Regions from separate parts of the Sinorhizobium prairiense genome, predicted to be linked through region 3. Evidence: riboswitches for the same ligand, from Rfam matches in the RefSeq annotation. Region 3 holds a riboswitch; each other region holds the start of a gene.
What was found. A riboswitch is a leader RNA that binds a small molecule or an ion and turns the genes downstream of it on or off. The one in region 3 is predicted to bind cobalamin.
Positions count from the first base shown of each region.

Region 1: linked by a shared signal. The riboswitch ahead of N0Q91_RS13570 (aromatic ring-hydroxylating oxygenase subunit alpha) and the one ahead of N0Q91_RS26090 (ABC transporter substrate-binding protein) in region 3 are both predicted to bind cobalamin.
Region 2: linked by a shared signal. The riboswitch ahead of N0Q91_RS28445 (energy-coupling factor ABC transporter permease) and the one ahead of N0Q91_RS26090 (ABC transporter substrate-binding protein) in region 3 are both predicted to bind cobalamin.

Region 1 covers NZ_CP104131.1:2,255,051-2,261,374, reverse strand. The annotation lists gene N0Q91_RS13580 (L-threonylcarbamoyladenylate synthase) at 1-856, opposite strand, end outside; gene N0Q91_RS13575 (DUF6656 family protein) at 922-1,518, opposite strand; cobalamin riboswitch at 1,839-2,041, shown strand; gene N0Q91_RS13570 (aromatic ring-hydroxylating oxygenase subunit alpha) at 2,155-3,399, shown strand; gene N0Q91_RS13565 (FAD-binding oxidoreductase) at 3,396-4,463, shown strand; gene N0Q91_RS13560 (glycoside hydrolase family 25 protein) at 4,465-5,526, opposite strand; gene N0Q91_RS13555 (BA14K family protein) at 5,785-6,204, shown strand; gene N0Q91_RS13550 (transporter) at 6,219-6,324, opposite strand, start outside.
Region 2 covers NZ_CP104133.1:1,094,874-1,101,197, reverse strand. The annotation lists gene N0Q91_RS28455 (hypothetical protein) at 181-393, shown strand; gene N0Q91_RS28450 (EsV-1-7 cysteine-rich motif-containing protein) at 774-959, shown strand; gene N0Q91_RS28445 (energy-coupling factor ABC transporter permease) at 1,294-1,974, opposite strand; cobalamin riboswitch at 2,023-2,238, opposite strand; gene N0Q91_RS28440 (hypothetical protein) at 2,757-2,978, shown strand; gene N0Q91_RS28435 (hypothetical protein) at 3,502-3,693, shown strand; gene N0Q91_RS28430 (hypothetical protein) at 3,821-3,991, shown strand; gene N0Q91_RS28425 (glycosyl hydrolase 108 family protein) at 3,988-4,242, opposite strand; gene N0Q91_RS28420 (hypothetical protein) at 4,409-4,669, shown strand; gene N0Q91_RS28415 (adenylate/guanylate cyclase domain-containing protein) at 5,621-6,324, opposite strand, start outside.
Region 3 covers NZ_CP104133.1:598,094-604,417, reverse strand. The annotation lists gene N0Q91_RS26105 (class I SAM-dependent methyltransferase) at 147-935, opposite strand; gene N0Q91_RS26100 (ABC transporter ATP-binding protein) at 939-1,739, opposite strand; gene N0Q91_RS26095 (FecCD family ABC transporter permease) at 1,736-2,779, opposite strand; gene N0Q91_RS26090 (ABC transporter substrate-binding protein) at 2,776-3,843, opposite strand; cobalamin riboswitch at 4,013-4,241, opposite strand; gene N0Q91_RS26085 (DUF1850 domain-containing protein) at 4,396-4,770, opposite strand; gene N0Q91_RS26080 (TRAP transporter permease) at 4,767-6,324, opposite strand, start outside.

The DNA.
Region 1 (6,324 bases), on a different replicon from region 3:
AATCGAAAAGATTGGCCGCGGCTTCCCGCAGGCTGCCGCCCGGACTGAGATCCAAGACGATCGCGGCATCGCCTTCACCGGGAAGTGCCTTTCCGCCGAAGCGGATGAGGGCCTCTCCTTTCCGGACCTCATCGGCATCGAGCCGCACAGCGGCACCGGGAGCGTAATGCGAGGCGAGCATGCCGGGCGCCTCGATGACGGCGCCGGCGGTCTCAGGACGCTCGATGGCGAGACCGGTCAAAGCTTCGATCTCTGCCGCGTCGAGCCCCCCGGGCCTCAGCAGCCGCAGCTTTCCGTTCTCGACCTTGACGATGGTCGATTCAAGGCCGATCGCGGCCGGGCCTGCGTCGAGGATGAGCTTCAGCCTGGAGCCGAGATCCGCCTGCACATGGGCCGCACTGGTGGGACTGATCTTGCCCGAGGTGTTGGCGCTCGGCGCCGCCAAAGGTCGCCCGAACCGGGCGATCACCCGACGCGAGAAGCCGTCGGGCATCCGAATTCCGAGCGTATCGAGACCGGCGGATGCGAGCGTGTGCACGGTGCTTTCCCGCCGCTGCGGCAGGATCAGCGTGAGGGGGCCAGGCCAAAAAGCCTCGGCCAGACGTCTCGAAACCGGATCGAAGGTCACATGCGCCTCCGCCATCGCCAGATCGGAGACGTGACAGATCAGCGGATTGAACCGCGGCCGCCCCTTCATCTCGTAAATGCGGCTGATCGCATCGGGGGTCGTGGCATCGGCGGCAAGGCCGTATACGGTCTCCGTGGGGATCGCCACGGGTTCCCTGTCCGAAAGAACTGCGCAAGCCGTCTCGATTGCCCGCTCCGGTTCGATCCGCGTGTCGATGATTTCGGCCATGGCGTTCTGATCCTTTCCGTCGCTTCCTTAACGGAGCGATTGCAAAAACAGAACGATTTTCTTGGTCAAAGGCTGCGAATGATCCGCCGCAAGGCTTCGTCGCGTGCGCCGAGCATCAGCACGTTCTTCAGCGCCACCTTCGGATCCTGCGTCCGGAAAATCAGGCCGTTGCCGCGCACGTTGCGGTTGACGACGATCCGCTCTTCGCCGGCATCGGGCTCGATCGCGACGGCGAAATACATGCGCGAATAGCCCGGCTGGATCCGGTCGAAGAAATGGGTCTCGTTCCCGAGGTCGCAGAAGAAGTTCGCGAGATAAAAGGACCAGGTGATCTCATGTCCCTTGGCGAGGCAGGTTTTCGCGGCGGTCACGTGGCAGTAGCCGAGATGCGGACTGTTGGCGAGCGTGCGATGGAAGACCATCTTCGGGAACTGGATCGAGGCATGAAACCCGTTGATTCGGCTGTGGGTCGTCTCGCCCGCCGTCGTCAGCTTCCGCGCCGTCTGCTGCGCAACCTCGGCATAACTGAGATACTGACGCTCGTTCGCCATCCACCGGCGTCTATCGATCCGGCCGGTCCGCAGGAACTCGGTGTGAGCCTTGGCTTTCGCCGGTGCGGCCGGCGCCTTGTCGGCAGCGTCGTAATATCGGAGTTTTGCCATGGGCGTCGTCGCGCCATCCTGTCCGAAAGCGGGTTGATGGTAGCGAACGTAAATCATCACAGTTAACGAATTGGTTCGTTTGCGGCCGTGCGGGCATCGATCAGACCTTGTGTCGGTGGGCCGTGTCGTAAAATGGCCAGTCGCCTTCGCGCCATGAACGGCGCTGCCGAAAAATCCGCCGGCTGCGCGGAGATTCACCTACTTCCTTGTTTGTTATGGATAATATCCGTCTGCCAATCGTGCCGATTGCGCCGCGAATGGCTGTCGTCTTTCTGGAAGCGGATGTCGTCTATTGGCAGTTGCCGGACCGGCCCTGAGGCTTAGATGAGGACACTCAAGGTGCTGCCTCGAAGGGAAGGCGGAGAATTGGGAAGCCGGTCAAATCCCGGCGCTGCCCCCGCAACGGTGGTGGAGCGAACAGCCACGGCAGAAGGCCACTGGACACAGCGTCCGGGAAGGCGCCGGGCAGGTCCCTTGCGGACAGCTCCAGAGCCCGGAAACCAGCCTTGAAGCAGAAACAGACCGTAGCTGGTTGCGGCGGGCAGCCGGATCGGAGCCAATTGCGTTGCGGGTCCATGCGGCCGGCGCGGGTTCCAGTCCTGCCTCTCCGAAACGGCGGAAAACGAGGATAAGGGCATGGAAATTCAGACCGAAATGCTGCGCAAGCTGAAGACCCGTCGCGAAGGCTACAGCCTCGACCGCGCCTTCTACGTCGATCCTGATTATTATCGCCAGGACCTGGAGCAGATCTGGTACAAGGATTGGCTGTTCATCGGCCATGATTGTGAAGTCCCGCGGCCGGGGAACTATTTCACGGTGCAGGTCGGCGATTACCCGGTCGTTATCGTTCGAGACAGACAGGGCGCGGTGCGGGCACTGCACAATTCGTGCCGCCATCGCGGCTCGCGCGTATGCACGCAGCACAAAGGCTCATCCGCCAAACTCGTCTGTCCCTACCACCAGTGGACCTACGAGCTCGACGGCCGCCTGCTCTTCGCGCGGCAGATGCCCGAGGGCTTCGACCCGGCCGAACACAGTCTTAAGCCGATCCACTGCGAAACCGTCGGCGGTTACATCTTCATCAGCCTTGCCGAACAACCGATGGACTTCCGGCCGTTCCGCGAGACGGTCGCGGCCTATCTCGCGCCGCACCGCCTCGGGGAAACGAAGGTCGCCTTCGAGAGCACAATCGTCGAGAAGGGCAATTGGAAGCTGGTCTGGGAGAACAATCGCGAGTGCTACCACTGCGCCGCCAATCATCCGGAACTCTGCCGTACCTATCCCGAAGCGCCGACCGTCACCGGTGTCCAGGGGGCGATGAACGACCCGGAAATCGGCGCCCATTGGCAGAAATGCGAGGCGGCGGGCCTTCCGAGCGCTTTCAGGATCGCGCCTACCGGCCAGTTCCGCATGACGAGAATGCCGCTGATCAACGGCGCCGAGAGCTATACGATGTCCGGACAGAAGGCCGTACGCAGGCAGCTCTCCGCCGGGCTTGACGCCGATGGCATCGGCACGCTGCTCCTCTTCCATTATCCGACGACCTGGAACCACATTCTGGGCGATCATGCGATCACCTTCCGCGTTCTGCCGCTCGGGCCGGAACTGACGCAGGTTACGACCAAATGGCTGGTCAACAAGGATGCGGTGGAGGGCGTCGACTATACGATAGACGAGCTGACGCACGTCTGGACGGAGACCAACGACCAGGACCGGCAGATCGTCGAGGAAAACGCGTTCGGGATCCGCTCGCCGGCCTATGAGCCGGGTCCATATTCGGCCGAACACGAGGGCGGCGTCATGCAGTTCGTCGAGTGGTATTCGAACTTCATGCTGGACCGCCTTCAGGGCGGGGCCACGCAGCTCTCGCGGGTGGCATGACCATGGAAATGCCTCGCTCCTTTCACCATTTCGACGAGCTCGATCCCTGGAGAGACCGTCAGCACATGCTGGAGTGCACGTCGGCCGTAGCCGAGGCCGCCGACGTGATGACTTTCACCTTCCGCTCCGACAAGCCGGCCTGGTTCCGCTACCTGCCCGGGCAGTTCGTGACGCTCGAACTGCCCGTCTCAGCCGAGCCGGTGATGCGCACCTATACGCTGTCATCCTCGCCCTCGCGCCCGCTTTCGGTCGCGGTCACGGTCAAGGCGCAGCCGGGAAGCATCGGCACCCGCTGGATGTTCGACAATCTGAAGCCGGGCATGATGCTCAAGGCGTTCGGACCGCTCGGCGATTTCAGCTTCGTCCGTCATCCCGGTGAAAAGTATCTCTTCATTTCGGCGGGGTCGGGCGTCACGCCGATGATGTCGATGACGCGCTGGATGGCCGACTGCGCACCGGAAACGGATGTCACCTTCATTTCCTGCGCCCGCCGCCCGGACGATCTCCTCTTCAGAACGGAGCTCGAAGTTCTCGCGCGTCAGATGCCGCGGCTCAATCTAGGCTTCCTCGTGGAGGGGCATGAAGCGCGGCATGGCTGGCATGGTCTGCGCGGGCGCATCGACGCGGCGAAGCTGCCGATGCTCGCACCGGATTTCATGGAAAGAACCGTTTTCTGCTGCGGGCCCGAGCCGTTCATGGGCAATGTTCGGGCAATGCTGGAATCGGCGGGCTTCGACATGGCCGGCTATCACCAGGAGAGCTTCCAGCCCGCCGCGGCGCCGGCGGCCGATGCCGGGGCCGGTGCGGCGCGGGTGACCTTTACCATGAGCGGCAAGGAGGCGACCGCCGTTCCCGGCCAGACGATTCTGCAGACAGCCCGGGCCAACGGCGTCAGGATCGGGGCCGCCTGCGAGGGCGGCATCTGCGGCACGTGCCGGGTGATGAAGATCGCCGGCGATGTCGAGATGAACCACAATGGCGGCATTCTCGACGATGAGATCGAGGAGGGCTACATCCTCGCCTGCTGTTCGCGGCCGACAAGCGACGTCCAGATCGAGGCCTGAGTTACCGCCGCTCGGATTGGTAGGGCAGGCGTGCCTCGGCGGCCCTGACGGCGATGGAGCCGGTAACCGTCTCGTCGGCGCCCGCCCCTGATCCGCTCTCCGCCTCGGCGCGGCTTATCACGAGCGGCCGCGAAAGAGCGGCCGTTGCACTTGCATTCAACGCCGGGATCGTGCCGACGGTGGCCGAGGCGATAACGGTGAGCACCGGCGGCTTCTCCGGAAGAAGCGCGCCATGGGGCCAGACTCTCTTCAGTGCCGATGCACTCATCGCTGCGACATTCACGTCTATATCGTCGAGGGTGCCGGGCACCCGATAGGGGCAACGCTTCTTTCCGCAATTATGCGCCGACGAGAATTGCCAGAGCGCGTAGCGGTCCCAGTTGCCCATCGGAAAGACTTTGCGGATATCGGACTTATAGCGCGCATACCAGAGCGGAAGACGCGCTAGAAGTCGATGCTTGAAGCGGTTGGCGGCAATGTGTTTCGCGGTTGCGTGGTTGGTATAGAGGACGGGATAGCGCCCCGTCCGGGCCTTCACATGGCCGGCGAAGATTGCTGCGTCTTCGAGCGACATGTATTTTTCCGGATCGATCCCTTCGATATCGAGCACCATCAGCTCGTCGTCGCGCGGATCGGCATAGTCGATGAAGTGGTTCGCCTGATCGACGGGGTTGCCGGGCCTTGCCAGATGATAGGCGCCCCAGAGCAGGCCATGCGAGCGCGCGATCATCCGGCGCGTCTGATAGAGTTCCCGGCTGACCGCATATTTGCGCCACATCGTCTTGCAATGTGCAACCGTATCGCCGCCGTGGTCACCGGTACAGGTGTAGCTTTCCGGCAGGCCGTCGGAAGCCTTCGCGATGAAGCCCGCTATCCGCTTGTCCTTCAGCATGGCTTCCCAGTCGATGCTGTTCAGCTCGTAAGCGTCGACGATGAGGGCGTTCCGCCGCTCTTTCCACGGCTCCACTTCGCTCGCGCGTGCGTTCGCCGCCGCGAAGGTCAGGCCCATGAGGACCGCCAGGCGCAAGATCATCCCTATGATCGAGATTCCCCGCTTTTCCATTCTCTGAGATTGCCGACTTAGAGTTAAGAGGTCGTAAATCTCAGCCCCGGCCTCAATCTGCGCGAGGCGGACGCTTCTGTACACCGACCTCAAGAGGCAAAGTCGACGGCCCGATTCCGCCCAGGATTGTATCGACGGCGAGATTTTTCCTTTGCTGCATCCGCGCGCGATGGTTGCTTCCGGCGACTTCTGCCCTAGTCTTGGTATGTCGCCCTTGCAAGGGCCGGTTGTACATGAAATCGAAGGCAGGAGGAAATGATGTCACTGAAATGGCTTTCAGGCGCGCTTGCAGCGATGACGCTGGCGGCATCGGCGGTGCCGTCTCAGGCTTTCACGCCTCTGCCCCCGCGGGTTGCCGTCGAGAGCGCCGTCACGGACGTTCAGTACGCGCCGCGGCGCGGTTATTATCGGTATGGCGACTTCTATTACTATAACGGCTATCGTGGGTACCGCTATCAGCGGCCCGGCTATCGCTATTACCGCGGTTGGTGGTACCCGGGGGCTGCCTTCCGACCCGGCATCGTGATCGAGCGCCGTCCCGCCGTTCGCCCGCCGGTGCGCTACGGCAGCCGGCATATCCAATGGTGCTATGATCGCTACCGCTCCTATAGGGCTTACGACAACAGCTATCAGCCCTATAACGGCCCGCGCCGGCAGTGCTATTCTCCCTATAGCTGATCGGTCCGCTTCGCTCAAATAATGCCGATGCGCTTGAGCACGAGCCAGGCAACGCCCATCGACGAGGCAATGAACATTCCCGCAAAAACGGTGCCGCTGCCCTCAGAGAAGGGCAGCGCC
Region 2 (6,324 bases), 500 kb from region 3:
CCATGCAGCCAATAGCGGACGAGATGTTGATCGGATCACTGCTTATGTTCATCCGTGCCGTTAATTTTCGCGACTCGCGATCGCCGTTCTTCGGTTTAAAATGCTCTTGCGCCGCAGGATTTACCCGGGCGTCCTGCGGAGGAGCTTCCGCTATTGCGCCCCTAGAGAGGAGATCGGTTAATGACCTCTCAGTTCCATGCAATCGATCCCAGGTTTCTCACTCCGAGCGATATCGAATTGTTGCAGAGCCTGTTCGACGAGGAGATCAAAGCCAGAAGAATGACCTATGATTGCCCTGAGGCGGCCGATCTGGCAGCCAGGCTGATAGAGGTTTATCAAAGGGGCGTCAGGAACAAGGCGAGCATACGCGAAATGCTCAAACCTGCAGCCTAGGGCGAACTAGGCTTCAAACGCAGTTAGGCCGCCCCTCGGCGCGTGTCGCCCTCCGAAGGCGGAATGAACACGACGGCCACACTTCTCGATCCACAGCGAGGACAGCGAAGGCGACTGGCGAGCATCGCCAGCGGAAAGTCCCTGCCCCGCGTCGCGACCAGCGTCAGCATGTCGAGATCATAAGTCCAAGTGCACTGGCGAACGGATTTCATGCCTTCGCGGTTACCGAATGCACATCGCGCTTTGACTTGCCAACCGAGGCTGAATGCATCGCCAATTGTCTCGACCATGGCGATGAGATAATGTAAGAACAAACGAAGAACAATCAACCGATGCTCGAACTCCCCAAAATTGGGGAGGCGACCACAGGAGGTCGTCCTTTGAGTGACGAACTGGGCGCGAAGCCTCACTACGATCTCGGGCCGTACGTCCACGACTGCGAGCATCCGGGCTGCGCCAGATGGGGCAGCTTTGGCTTCGCCGTCGATCGGGCGGAGCCGCACTGGTTCTGCTCTGAGCATCAGCCGGAATGGAAGTCGCGCCATGAGGCACAGCCCCGGCGTTGACTTGGAACCCGACACCCGCGGGGCCTATCCGGACGGTATAGGGTATCTGCGGCTCGCGGAGCGAAGAACAGATCCTCGGCGCACGCTGCGCAGCGAGTGATTTTCGCATTTGGGTGAACCGAAGGGAAATGGCGGGCGGCCAGGTTCAGCAGCCAGAGCACCCTTGAAGAATTGCGGCCGAAGCTCAGCTGTTCACAGCGCCCAATTGCATGACCGATTTTGCGAGCAGGCGTATCGGACCGTGGTTACCGGCCAAGTCCTCCGCAGTTCGTGACGTACGGCGCAAGCGGTCCAGCCCGCTTGCGCCTAAAGATGCCTATGGCGTTGATCTTGTTCAGACCGCCTGATGCAATCTAATATTGAACATAGGACCGCGACTGTAGCGGTCGAGCGCCTTTGCACCGGCGAGAACACCCAGATCGATCAGAGGCTCCAGCAGGATAACGCCCATATAGGCAACACCGAAGGAGCTGACGGCGGCGAGGTTTTCGACGCTGAATCCGTGGCCATACAGGGCCCAGAAGGCTACCCAAGCAACAATACCACTCTGATAGGCCGTGGAAAGCGCCAAAGCTTGCCCGTATTTCAGGTCCACATACGCGGTCCGGGCCGGAATGATCCGCTCGGCGAACAGACTGACCGCCCAAAGGGGCACCAGCAATGTTGTTACGTTCATGCCATATTGCGGCAAATCAAAGGGTGCAAAGAAAAGCCCTTGAAGAAGCAGCCCGGCTGCAAGGCCGATCGCGGCGGCGCCTGCACCAAACAGTAGAAGTAGGGTTGATCCGAGGATAAGGTGGACTTCCGAGACGCCTACAGGATGGTGCGGCAGAACTTCGAAAAAGCAGAAGACCAAAGCCGTTGTGACGACACTGCGCAACGCGAGCGTGCCCGCACCACCGTCGTTGCGAATACTGTCAGTCGCCAACTTGGCGGTGAGCCCGAAAGCCCCTGCGGCAGTGGCATAACTCAACAAAATTTTGGCGCCGTCCACGACGCCTGGTTCGATATGCATGTGCTCTCCTTTCCGCACCCACCGTGCGGCATGGCAGTTGTTGAGGCGTATCGCCCAAATCTGATGGCAGGTCTCCTGGCTTGCGGGTCGTAGCTTGGTCCGCCTTATCAGCCGATCCACGGCCAATGGCATCTCTGGACTTTGCTCGCCGCTCACAGTTGCGGGGGCAGCCACGGTTTTGGCCCCTGAGGGGTCGTCCTCACCGTATTCCCTTTTCATCCGCCTTCCCTCCAGTCGGGCGGAACCATCATCTGAACTGTTATGCTCGCGCCGGCCAAAACACAATGAAGAATGTTCGAAAGCCATTGCTGTCAAAGGTCCCACATTTGTCCACTGGACTATCCGTTCTCCACCTTGCGCCGAAAGATGATCACGCTCTGCTCAAGTCCGAAAAGAAGTGCAAGAGCCTAGAAGCGGCGGCAAAAGCCTAAGTGCGCGAGCATCAGAAATTCTCCGGCATCGTCTGAACATTTCAAATCACGGCCACTCGATTGCCGGCAGCTCTTCGACGCTCGGCTGCGGTCGCTCGCCGGCTAGAACCTTCACCAGTTCGGCCGTAGAATAGGTCCACACGACCGAGCGCCAGGCGAAGAGCGCGTCTGGCGAGATCGGTGCAGATTCAAGCGGGCTAAGCCGCACTGGTTAATGGCGGCCGGCGCTCGTCCGGCCTAAACTGACATTGGTCGCTCCAGCCCCTCGCAGGCGGCCGGGAGGCTCGTCACCGGCCGCAGCCCTTGACGGGCCTCGCCATTGATCCACATTGATGGAAATGGGACTGAGACATGGACGATAGCGAACCGAAATGCGCCGGCCGAAACGAGCCGGCTTCTGGCCTCTCGGATATCGCGGCGCACTGCGCGGCTTCAAATTTGATGGACTTTGCAGCGCAGCTCGCAGGCCTAGCCGAGGACCTCAAAGCTCTAGCAGCAAGGCCTATCAAGCCCATACCGGCGTTGGCCGAGCCCGACGATCAGCATGATGGCGAATTCCCCGGCATCATCTAAAAAATCGAGCGCAAGACAGCAACGCGGCAACAAGCACTTGCATGGTAGCCCTCATCCCCGAACATGAGCTCAGCGGTTCCTATAGGCAACCTGTCATAGGGGTGCTGCGTCGGGCCCGAAGTGACGAAGTAAGATTGGCGGATACATCCAGCGTCACGTTATCGACGGTAAGATCTGGGGTGGTGACGCCGAATTATTAAATTATGTCCGATCATACTCGACCGAAGGCGACCGGCTGACGGCCGCTGTAACCACAAGCCGCCATACGACGCACAACGGCATCACGTCGGTTTTCGGCGCCGATAAGGTCACCATAAAATCCCGACGGCGGCGTTTCCGAAGTCAGCATCTTGGCCAAAGGGAAGTCGCCGCAAGCACCTGGCATCAACTTCACTGCGGATCTTTCTCCCGTCAGCTACTAATCGCAGCCAGCACGATACGGCAATAAGTATTACTTAGTTATTTCTTGCTTTATTAGACTTAAGTAGCATAGGCTAACCTCCTTGGCTTTGGGAGGAGCTAGATGGTAGAGCGCGTTGAAGCCGATAAGATTTCTAATCAAACTACTACTAAGGTATGGAACATACACGCTTTTTGCCGGCGGCAACGCTTGCCTCAAGAGGAGGAGAAGCGCTTGACCAGCCTTTTTGGCGATTTCGCGGAGGCTTCGGAGTTGCTTCACAATGCCAAACGCGCGCCGAGGTGGCGGTACTGAGTTGCCGATCACGCCGGGCTGATCCTTCCACAGCCGTTTCGTATCCTTGCCGGTGACACGAATGGTCCCGCCACGGCCGTTGACCGGGAAGCCGGTGTTTGGATTGCTGAGCGACCGGAGGAAGCGCATGCGCTCATCGCAGGCACGGATGAACGTGCTGACGCCGCCCTCGAATTTCCGCACGGCCGCAAGCGTCTGCTCGCCGATATGGCCGTCCTCGCGGGCGCCGACGACCTTCTGCAGTGACTTCACCGCGCGCGCCGGTCCGGAGTTCACGGCGAAGTCGAAGATGGCCTAATCCAGCCCGGGCGGAAGGAGATCCCCGCCGCACTGTAGCCAGAACGAACGCTGGTAGATGTCGACGGCCTTCTCGCGGCTCATCCCCTTCACCTGGTCGGCCGGCACTGACTTCAGCCCGCGGTGCGCCGCCGGCGTTCTATGCGTTACGCCATATTTGGTCGGACCGCCGCGGTCCCTGCTGCGATTCGAATAGCCGCTCTCATCCCCGAACACGAGTTCGAGGGCGACGGGAAGCGTTTCCCGAGCCATATTTCACCTTCGATTATGGGAAATGGGGGAAGGGATTCCGCTCCCGTGGAATCCGAAGTTTTGTGGCTAAGCACCTGTTACTAAAAGTTGTTTTTTTATAGTCGTGGAACTACTTCTCTGCTGCCGCGTTGATGATCACTGCTTTTTTAGGTTCGCGGGAGTGACAATGGATGCGCAGAAAACAGGAATGACCCGGTTGCTTTTAGCGGCGCCTGAGTTGCGCGATAATGTTTGGATGACTCAAGATGTCGCGTTTCTTAAGCTCTGCGCTGTCTACGAGGACGCTTGTCTGCGTCGGGACGTGCTTCGATGCTCATCCCAGAAAGACGACCACGCTCTGCTCAAATCCGAGAGGAAGTGCAAGAGCTTGGAGGCTGCCACGCTAGCCTATGTTCGCGAGCATCAGAAATTCTCTGGCATAGTGTGAACGCGGGGTCAGAGTAACCTCGTGACCATCAGCACCCCGACAAGAGCGACTGAGGCGAACGCCGCGATCCATTCTATGATCTTGACGCGTTCGGCAGGACGCATCGTAATCCTCCTTTGCCGCGCCCCTGGTACGCAAACGTTCCTCGAAGAGGAACGTTGCATCACGACCATTCGAATGCCGGCAGCTCCGCGATGAACTCTTCTACGCTCGGGCCGGGAAGCGGTGGCACGTTCGTCAGGAGAGCCGAGCGCAACCAAGCGCCGCTGCAGAGACTGCACCGTCGTGTTCATCGTATCTGTCCTTCGGGAGTTTTAGCGGTCGGCCGCCGCCGCCCGCCCACATGGCGTCGATCTGCTCGTCGGCGAGTCCGAGCGTAGCGCCCACCAGGGCATTAAGCGGGTGCGTGCGCTTGTATTCACCACCAGCCCAGGCCGAATGTGGCGAATCCCATCTCTGACGAAGACACGGAACGCATCGCTGGCCGCCTTCATCAATTCGCCGAAAGTCGGACGAATCTCTTGTTTGTTGTCGTCTGCAGAGTCGCGCCAGTTGCCGCGCTGGGAAGCGCTGCCGCGAACGCCTGCGCGAGATCAGCATGGTTGCCAAAAGCCATCTCAGCGAAGGGAGCTTGCCGTTGTGGCGAGGCTGGCGAGGTTTGCGGGCGGCAGGCCCTTGGGCCTCTGGGAGTCGTTGGTGTATCCGGCGGCGTGCGGACGTTGCCGGCCGGTCGCAGTTTGCCGGCAACGAATTCATTTCCGGCCTATCGGTACCGGAGGTCCGGAAAGTTGAATCGTCTTTCGACGAGGGTTGGCCAGAGCGCTTCGTGGATGTTCCGGATGCGCCCGCGAACCCTTGCGCGGAGCGCTTGGACGTCTCAAACCATCCCCCAAGATCTCATTCGACCTGCTCTTCGCCTAAATTGCCGAAAAATCATCGCCGGAGTATCGGTCACCCGAGGAGCTCAAGTACCTCGGGGAAACGCGGATGACTACGGATCAAGTCGAGATCCGAGTCGAATTTCACCCACCTCTTTGTTTCATGGGTGGCCCCCGGGAGAAGCTCGACTAGCAAGTCGATCGCCCGATCAGGTTCGCCCTGGAGCGAGTAAAAGCAGGCCACATTATATTTGGCCAGGCGATCGTCGGGATCGATCGCCAAAGCTCGTCCCGCCCATTCCTTCGCGCGATCAAGCTCACCAAGTGCCGCAAGCCCCACAGCCCCCAAATAGGCGGGTCTTGGATTTTCCGGGCGCATCATGAGCTCACGTTCGGCGCGCGCGACGCCTTCCCGCGCCGCGGTATTCATTTCCTGCTCGCGCCCGAGCGAGCGGAGAACGTTAATGAGCACAAGTAAGGCCTGATAATCGTCAGGTTTGATGTCTGCGGCGCGCTGGAAAAGCCTTGCCGCTTCGTCCAGTTTACCCTGGGTGAAGCAAGCGCGGGCATAGAAATAATGGGCCTCAAACAGATCGGGATCGAGGGCGATGGCCTGATCGAACTCCGCCATCGCTTCCGAATGTCGCTCGCGAAGCGACAGGGCGAGGCCGAGTGAAGCGTGCGCTTCTGCGAGACCGCTCTCAAGATCCAGCGCCTTTGCGCTGGTGGCCAAAATGCCGTCGATCGACACGTCAGCGTTGTAGTGTAGGAAGAGGA
Region 3 (6,324 bases):
AAAAAGGAGAGATTGCAGTCCTCCGATAGGCATCCTACAGCGCCGCGCGTCTTATGAGACGCGCAAATGTCGCTGTAGCACTTTGCAGCGGACGCACGGCCGGTACTCAAGGCGTTCAAGCCCATCCCGCGGCAGCCGTCATAAACTCAAAGTGAATCTCCCGAAGGCCGCGAGCAGACGAGGAGGAACCTGCGGTAGAAGAATGTCCTCAGCCTGTTTCTGAGATCGGCATTCCTGCGCTGGGCCGCCGCGATCGGGCGGCGGGACGGCAACTCTATGTTCTGGAATCCCGCCTCTTCGATCAAGGGAAGAAGTCTTTCGACGGTGAGGCCATCGCCAAAGGGCAGACGCTCCATGATCTTTGCGTGGCGTTCGCTCATAGCGCCGTCGTAATGCGGGTCATGGCCGATGATCCGCTCGAGGGCAGCCACCGCGACAGACGCCAGACGGCCGAGCGGCGTCGGTTTCGACCAGTCTCCGTCGAAGACGAGCAGCCTTCCGCCCGGCTTCAGCAGCCGGAACCATTCGGCGAAAGCCTGCTCCGGCTCCGTCAGCGTCCAGACGAGATGCCGGCAGACCACGGCATCATAGGTCTCGTCCGGCTCCATCGTGTGCTCGGCATCGGCCAGAATGAATCGAACCCTTTCGTTCCCTGCGTGCTTGCGCCGCGCCACCGCGAGCATGGCCTCGGAGAAATCGAGCGCCGTCACTTCGTGGCCGAGCGAAAGGAGCACGTTGGTCACCTCCCCCGTCCCGCAGGCGAGTTCGAGAACCTTCAGCGGCCTCGCCCCGAGTGCGCTGCGCATCGCTGCCGCCCAGGCGTCGAGCTCCGGTCCCGGCGGGATGCGATGGCCGAAGGCGAGGTCGAACGTTTCCGACCGCCTCGACCAGTATTCGCGGATATCTTCCTTCAGGTGGTGGTTGCGCATGTCCATGGGTCAGGTTCCGACGGCGGAGATTGCGGCAAGCGGACGCGGGCGTCTGGCGCGATAGCGGATGGAGCAGCTTCCGTCGAAGTCGTGCTCGACCTCGACCTCGATCCCGAACACCGCGCGGATGCGCTCGACCGTCAGTACCTCCCGCGGGGGCCCGAGCGCCACCAGCCGGCCGGCCTGCATCACCGCGATCCGGTCGCAGAACATAGCGGCGTGGTTGAGGTCATGGAGCGCTGCGACCACCGTCAGGTCCTGGCGGCGAACGAGGTCGAGCAGGCTGATCTGATGGCCGATGTCGAGATGGTTGGTCGGCTCGTCGAGGAGCAGGATCTTCGATTGCTGCGCCAGCGCCCGAGCAATGTGCAGCCTTTGCCGCTCGCCGCCGGAGAGCGTGTGCCACAGGCGATCGGCAAGATGCGCCATATCCACGTTTGCGAGCGCCGCCTCGACGATCGCATCGTCCTCCGGCGACCAGGGCGAAAGCGGCCCGAGATAGGGTGTGCGGCCGAGCTCGACCGCCTGGCGCGCCGTGATCCTCTCGCCGGTCTCGGCCTGCTGCTCGACCAGAGCGAGCCTTTGCGCGACCGTGCGGCGGCCGAGCGTCCCGATCCGAGAACCGTCCAGAAGCACCTCCCCCTTCTTCGGCTTGCGGATGCCCGATATGAGCGACATCAGGCTCGTCTTGCCTGAACCGTTCGGGCCGATGATGCCGAGGAACTCTCCCGTCTCGACCGTGAGGGAGACCTCCTTCAGGATGTCCACCCCGCCGGCCGACCATGAAACCCCGCGCGCCGAAAGCGTCATGCGCGGTCCCTCCTTTGTCCGAGTATCAACGCGAAGGCCGGAGCGCCGACGAGCGCCGTGATCACGCCGATCGGCAGGACCTGGCCGGGAATGAGAACGCGCGACAGTATGTCGGCGAGGATCATGAACACGGCGCCGATGAGCGCTGCTGCCGGCAGCAGGACACCGTGGCGGACGCCGACAAGCATGCGGGCCGCATGGGGGATGACGAGGCCGACGAAACCGATCGACCCGACGATGGATACCATCACCGCAGTCATCATCGCCGAGACGCCGACAAGCGCGAAATAGGTTCGCCTGACCGAGATGCCGAGCGAGGCAGCCGATTCCGACCCGAAGGTAAACGCGTCGAGGGGACGGGCATGCCAGAGACAGACGACGAGACCGAGAAGCGTCGCCGGCACGGCGAGCCAGGCATCCGGCCAGCGCACGCCCGAAAGATTGCCGAGCAGCCAGAACATGATGCCACGCGCCTGCTCGGCCGTGGCCGCCTTGGTGACGATGAAGGAGGTCAGTGCGTTGAAGAGCTGTGACCCCGCCACACCCGCCAGGATGATCGCCGCGGTGCCGCGGCCGGCCTTCACCGCCAGCAGGCTCACCAGGACGAAAGCGACCAGCGCGCCGATGAAGGCGCCGAGCGGCAGCGTCAGCATCCCGGCACCCACACCGAGGATGGCGACGCTGACCGCCCCTGTCGAGGCGCCGGCGGAGATGCCGAGTATATAGGGATCGGCGAGCGGATTGCGCAGCAGCGATTGCAGCACGGCGCCGGAGAGCGCGAGCGCCGCCCCGCAGGAAGCGGCCACGACCGCCCGGCTCAGTCGGTAGCTCCAGATGATGCCCTCGTCGATCGGGGCCAGCGGATAGCCGGCGTTCCACAGCCGATTCGCGACCGTCTGCGCAACGGTCTTGAACGGGATCGCCGTTTCGCCGATCGCAGCGCCCATCCAGAGTGCCGCGAACAGGATCACGAGCGCGGCGATAGCCGCGCCGACGCGTCCCGTCCCCGTTCGCCCGGCCAGGGTCAGCACGCGGCTCACTTGCCCAACCCACCCTTGGAAGCCGGCCCAGCCTTGGGCGCAAGTCCGGCCTCGGCGATGGCATCCGCCAGCGCTTCGATTCCTTCGATCGTGCGGATCGTCGGGTTCATCGCCTGCGCATCCATGTCGAACACATAGCCTTTGGCGACTGCCGGCATGAGGCTCGCCACGGGATCGGTCTTCAGGAATTCGAGTTTGGCGTCGAGGCTGTCCAGCGGGTAGCGTCGACGCTCCATGGAGCCGGCAACGATCATGGTCGGCTCGGCCTTGGCGATGGTTTCCCAGCCGACCGTCGGCCATTCGTCTTCAGTGTCGATGATGTTTTCGATTCCGAGCGCCGCCATTATGTAGCCGGGTGCGCCGTTCCTGCCGGCGACATAGGGGTCGGCATCGGCAGCGCTGGAGAACCAGAAGACCGCCGAGAGTTTGCCCCCGGCCGAGGCGACCTTGGCGCGCGCCGCCTCTTCTCGGCTTTTCAGCTCGGCCACGACCTTCTCGCCCTTGTCCTGAACATCGTAAATCTGCGCCAGCTCGCGAATTTCCCGATAGACGAGATCCATGGTGAAGACCTGCCGGCGCACGCCGTCGCTCGCCGCCGAATTCTCCTTGCCGGTGCAATCCGAAGGCGATGTGTAGACCGGAATGCCGAGCTCCTCGAACTGCTCCGGCCGCGCGACCACGCCTTCCGGGCCGACCTGCCATTGAAATTGCACCGCCACCATGTCCGGTTTCTTGGCAAGCACGCTTTCGAAGCTCGGATCGTTGTCTGCCAGGCGCTCGACCTTGGCGTTGACCTCCTCGTAACCTTCAAGGACGGGGCCGACCCAGAGGGCGGTGCCGGCGACCTTGTCCGCAAGGCCGAGCAGATAGAGGATTTCGGTGCTGCTCTGGCCGATCGAGACGGTGCGCGTCGGCGTCTTGTCGAAGGTGATCTGCCGACCGCAGTTTTCGAGTGTCAGCGGATAGGTCGTCTCGGCAGCGAAGGCGGGACGGTCAAGAGCCGCTACGCCTGTGGAAAAGGTGATGAGACCCGCAATGAGCGGTCGTTTCCAAAAGCTGTTCATGAATAGTCCCCGAATGTGAGGCCGCTATACGGCCGTGATCGTCAGCCTGCCGATCGGGTTCGATCGGACGAGTGACGGCTCGACCTCGGGGAAACTGATGAAAGCGTGCGCCGCAAGGCGCGAAAGATGGTCATGGCTTGCTCCTGTTCCGGGCATCCCCGCCCGTGACGTTGGATCTGATTTGACGGCAGGTCTCCTGGCTCGCGGACAGAAATCGCTCATCTGCCTTCCCGCGCAACGCGCGCAGTGGCTGGCGCCTGGGCGCCACGATGAACGACGATCCGCTTACAGTTGCGGGGGCAGCCACGGTTTTGGTCCCTCTTGGGTCGTCCGCACCGTGTTCCCTATTAATCCCCTCCACCTCACGGGTAGGGGAACCGTCAGGCTCAGTTAATTTAGAATGCAGCCGCCGGTCAAGGTGAAACGCGACGCCGATGCGTAGAGGTTCAATATGTTATGTTATTACACTCGTCAACAGAAAGTTATGTAATAACATTTCACAAGCGCCACGTACTGTTCCTTCAACCGGTGCCGCCGGATCGGCATCGGCCATTAGGGCTTTGGGCCATCGCATGGCCGCAGGACGATTGGTTCCCGGCTTTGCGCCGCCAGTTCGCGGCAGCCGCCGGCGTCGCAAAGCGTCCAGCCGGAGACGGTCGCTCCGGAGGCGGCCAGGACCAGCTCGGGAAGGGGCGGCAGGTCGGGCGTCCAGACCCACCAGCGGCCCTGGCGACGGGCATTGTCTCCCGGCTCCATTCCCGCACCCGAACCCTGCACGCGCGCCTCCTCGAGAACGAGACCATCGACCGTGACGGCCCAACGCTCCTGCCATTCGGTCTTCTCGACCGAATGGGTCCAGCCGAGGGTGAAGACACCCGCAGCAACGGCGACAGCCTTGCCGCCGATGATGCAGGCAAGCGCGCTCATGCCGGTTTCGCCGTCTGCCGGCCAGCCTGGCGGGCGCGCCGCCAGATCACGAAGGCGAAGAGCGCGGAGAGTGCAAAGCCGACTTCATCGGTGATCGGCAGCGCCGCCAGCAACGTGAAGGCGGCCGCGGCCGCGAGCACCCGCTCGAAAACCCCGAGCCGGACTGCGGCGAAGCCTACCACGGCGGCACCCCAGAGCGCGATCGCCAGACCGGTCTTGACGACGATATAGGCGACGGCAGCCGGATAGCCCACCGATGCGGCCATCGCGCCGCCATCCTGCAGCATCAGCGCCGGCGAATAAACGGCCATGAACGGGATGACGAAACCGGCCGCCGCCACCTTGATCGCCTGGATCGAGATCTTCAGCCCGCTTTCCCGCGCGATCGGTGCTGCCGCGAAGCAGGCAAGCGCCACCGGCGGCGTCAGATCGGCAAGAATCCCGAAATAGAAGACGAACATGTGGCTGACGATAAGCGGTACCCCGAGTTCCAGAAGCGCGGGCCCGGCGATCGACGAGGTGATGATGTAGTTCGGGATCGTCGGTATGCCCATGCCGAGTACGAGGCAGGTGACCATGGTCAGAAGCAGCGACAGAAACAGGCTTTTGCCTCCGACCGAGACGATGAACTGGCCGAAGGTATTGGCCGCTCCGGTCAGCGTCATCGTACCGATGATCACGCCGACGAGCGCGCAGGCGATCGCCACCGGAAGGGCCGTCTTGGCCCCTTCGGCAAGGGCGTCGCGACATATCACCAGGGTCTCCCGGCCGCCCTTCAGGAAGGCGTTGCCGGCAATCAGCAGCGCCAGCGCTGCGACGATCACGCCGATGCCGAACTGGAAGAAGGCGGCCGCCACGAGGCCGAGGCCGACCCAGAAGATGATGCGTATGACACCGGCGGGAAGGCCGAGCGCGAGCGAACTGCCCAGGATCAGAAGGCCGGTGAAGGCCAGGCCGACCGTACCGGCAAAAAGCGGCGTATAGCCGGAGAACAGCAGCCAGACGAGCGCGGCGAGCGGCAGGATCAGATGCCATTGTTCGAGGATTGCCGCCTTGGCCGAAGGCAGCTGGTCCCTGGGCAGGCCGAGCAGCCCGTACTTGCCGGCTTCGAGATGGACCATCCAGAAGGCGGAAACGAAATAGAGGATCGCCGGTATGACCGCCGCCTTGACGATCTCGTAATATTCGACGCCGAGCGTCTCGGCCATGATGAAGGCGACCGCGCCCATGACAGGCGGCATGATCTGCCCGCCCATCGAGGCCGTTGCCTCGACGCCGCCTGCAAAGGCCGCCCGATAGCCGAACTTTTTCATCAGCGGGATGGTGAACTGCCCGGTCGTGACCACATTCGCGACGCCGGAACCCGAAATGGTGCCCATCAGGCCCGAAGAAATGATCGCCACCTTCGCGGGTCCGCCGCGCCTGTCGCCGACGAAACTCAACGAGACATCGTTGAAGAGCCGGATCATGCCGGCTTTTTCGAGGAAGGCGCCAAACAGGATGAAAAGGAAAATATAGGTCGAGGAGACGAAGGTCGGGATGCCGTAGATGCCT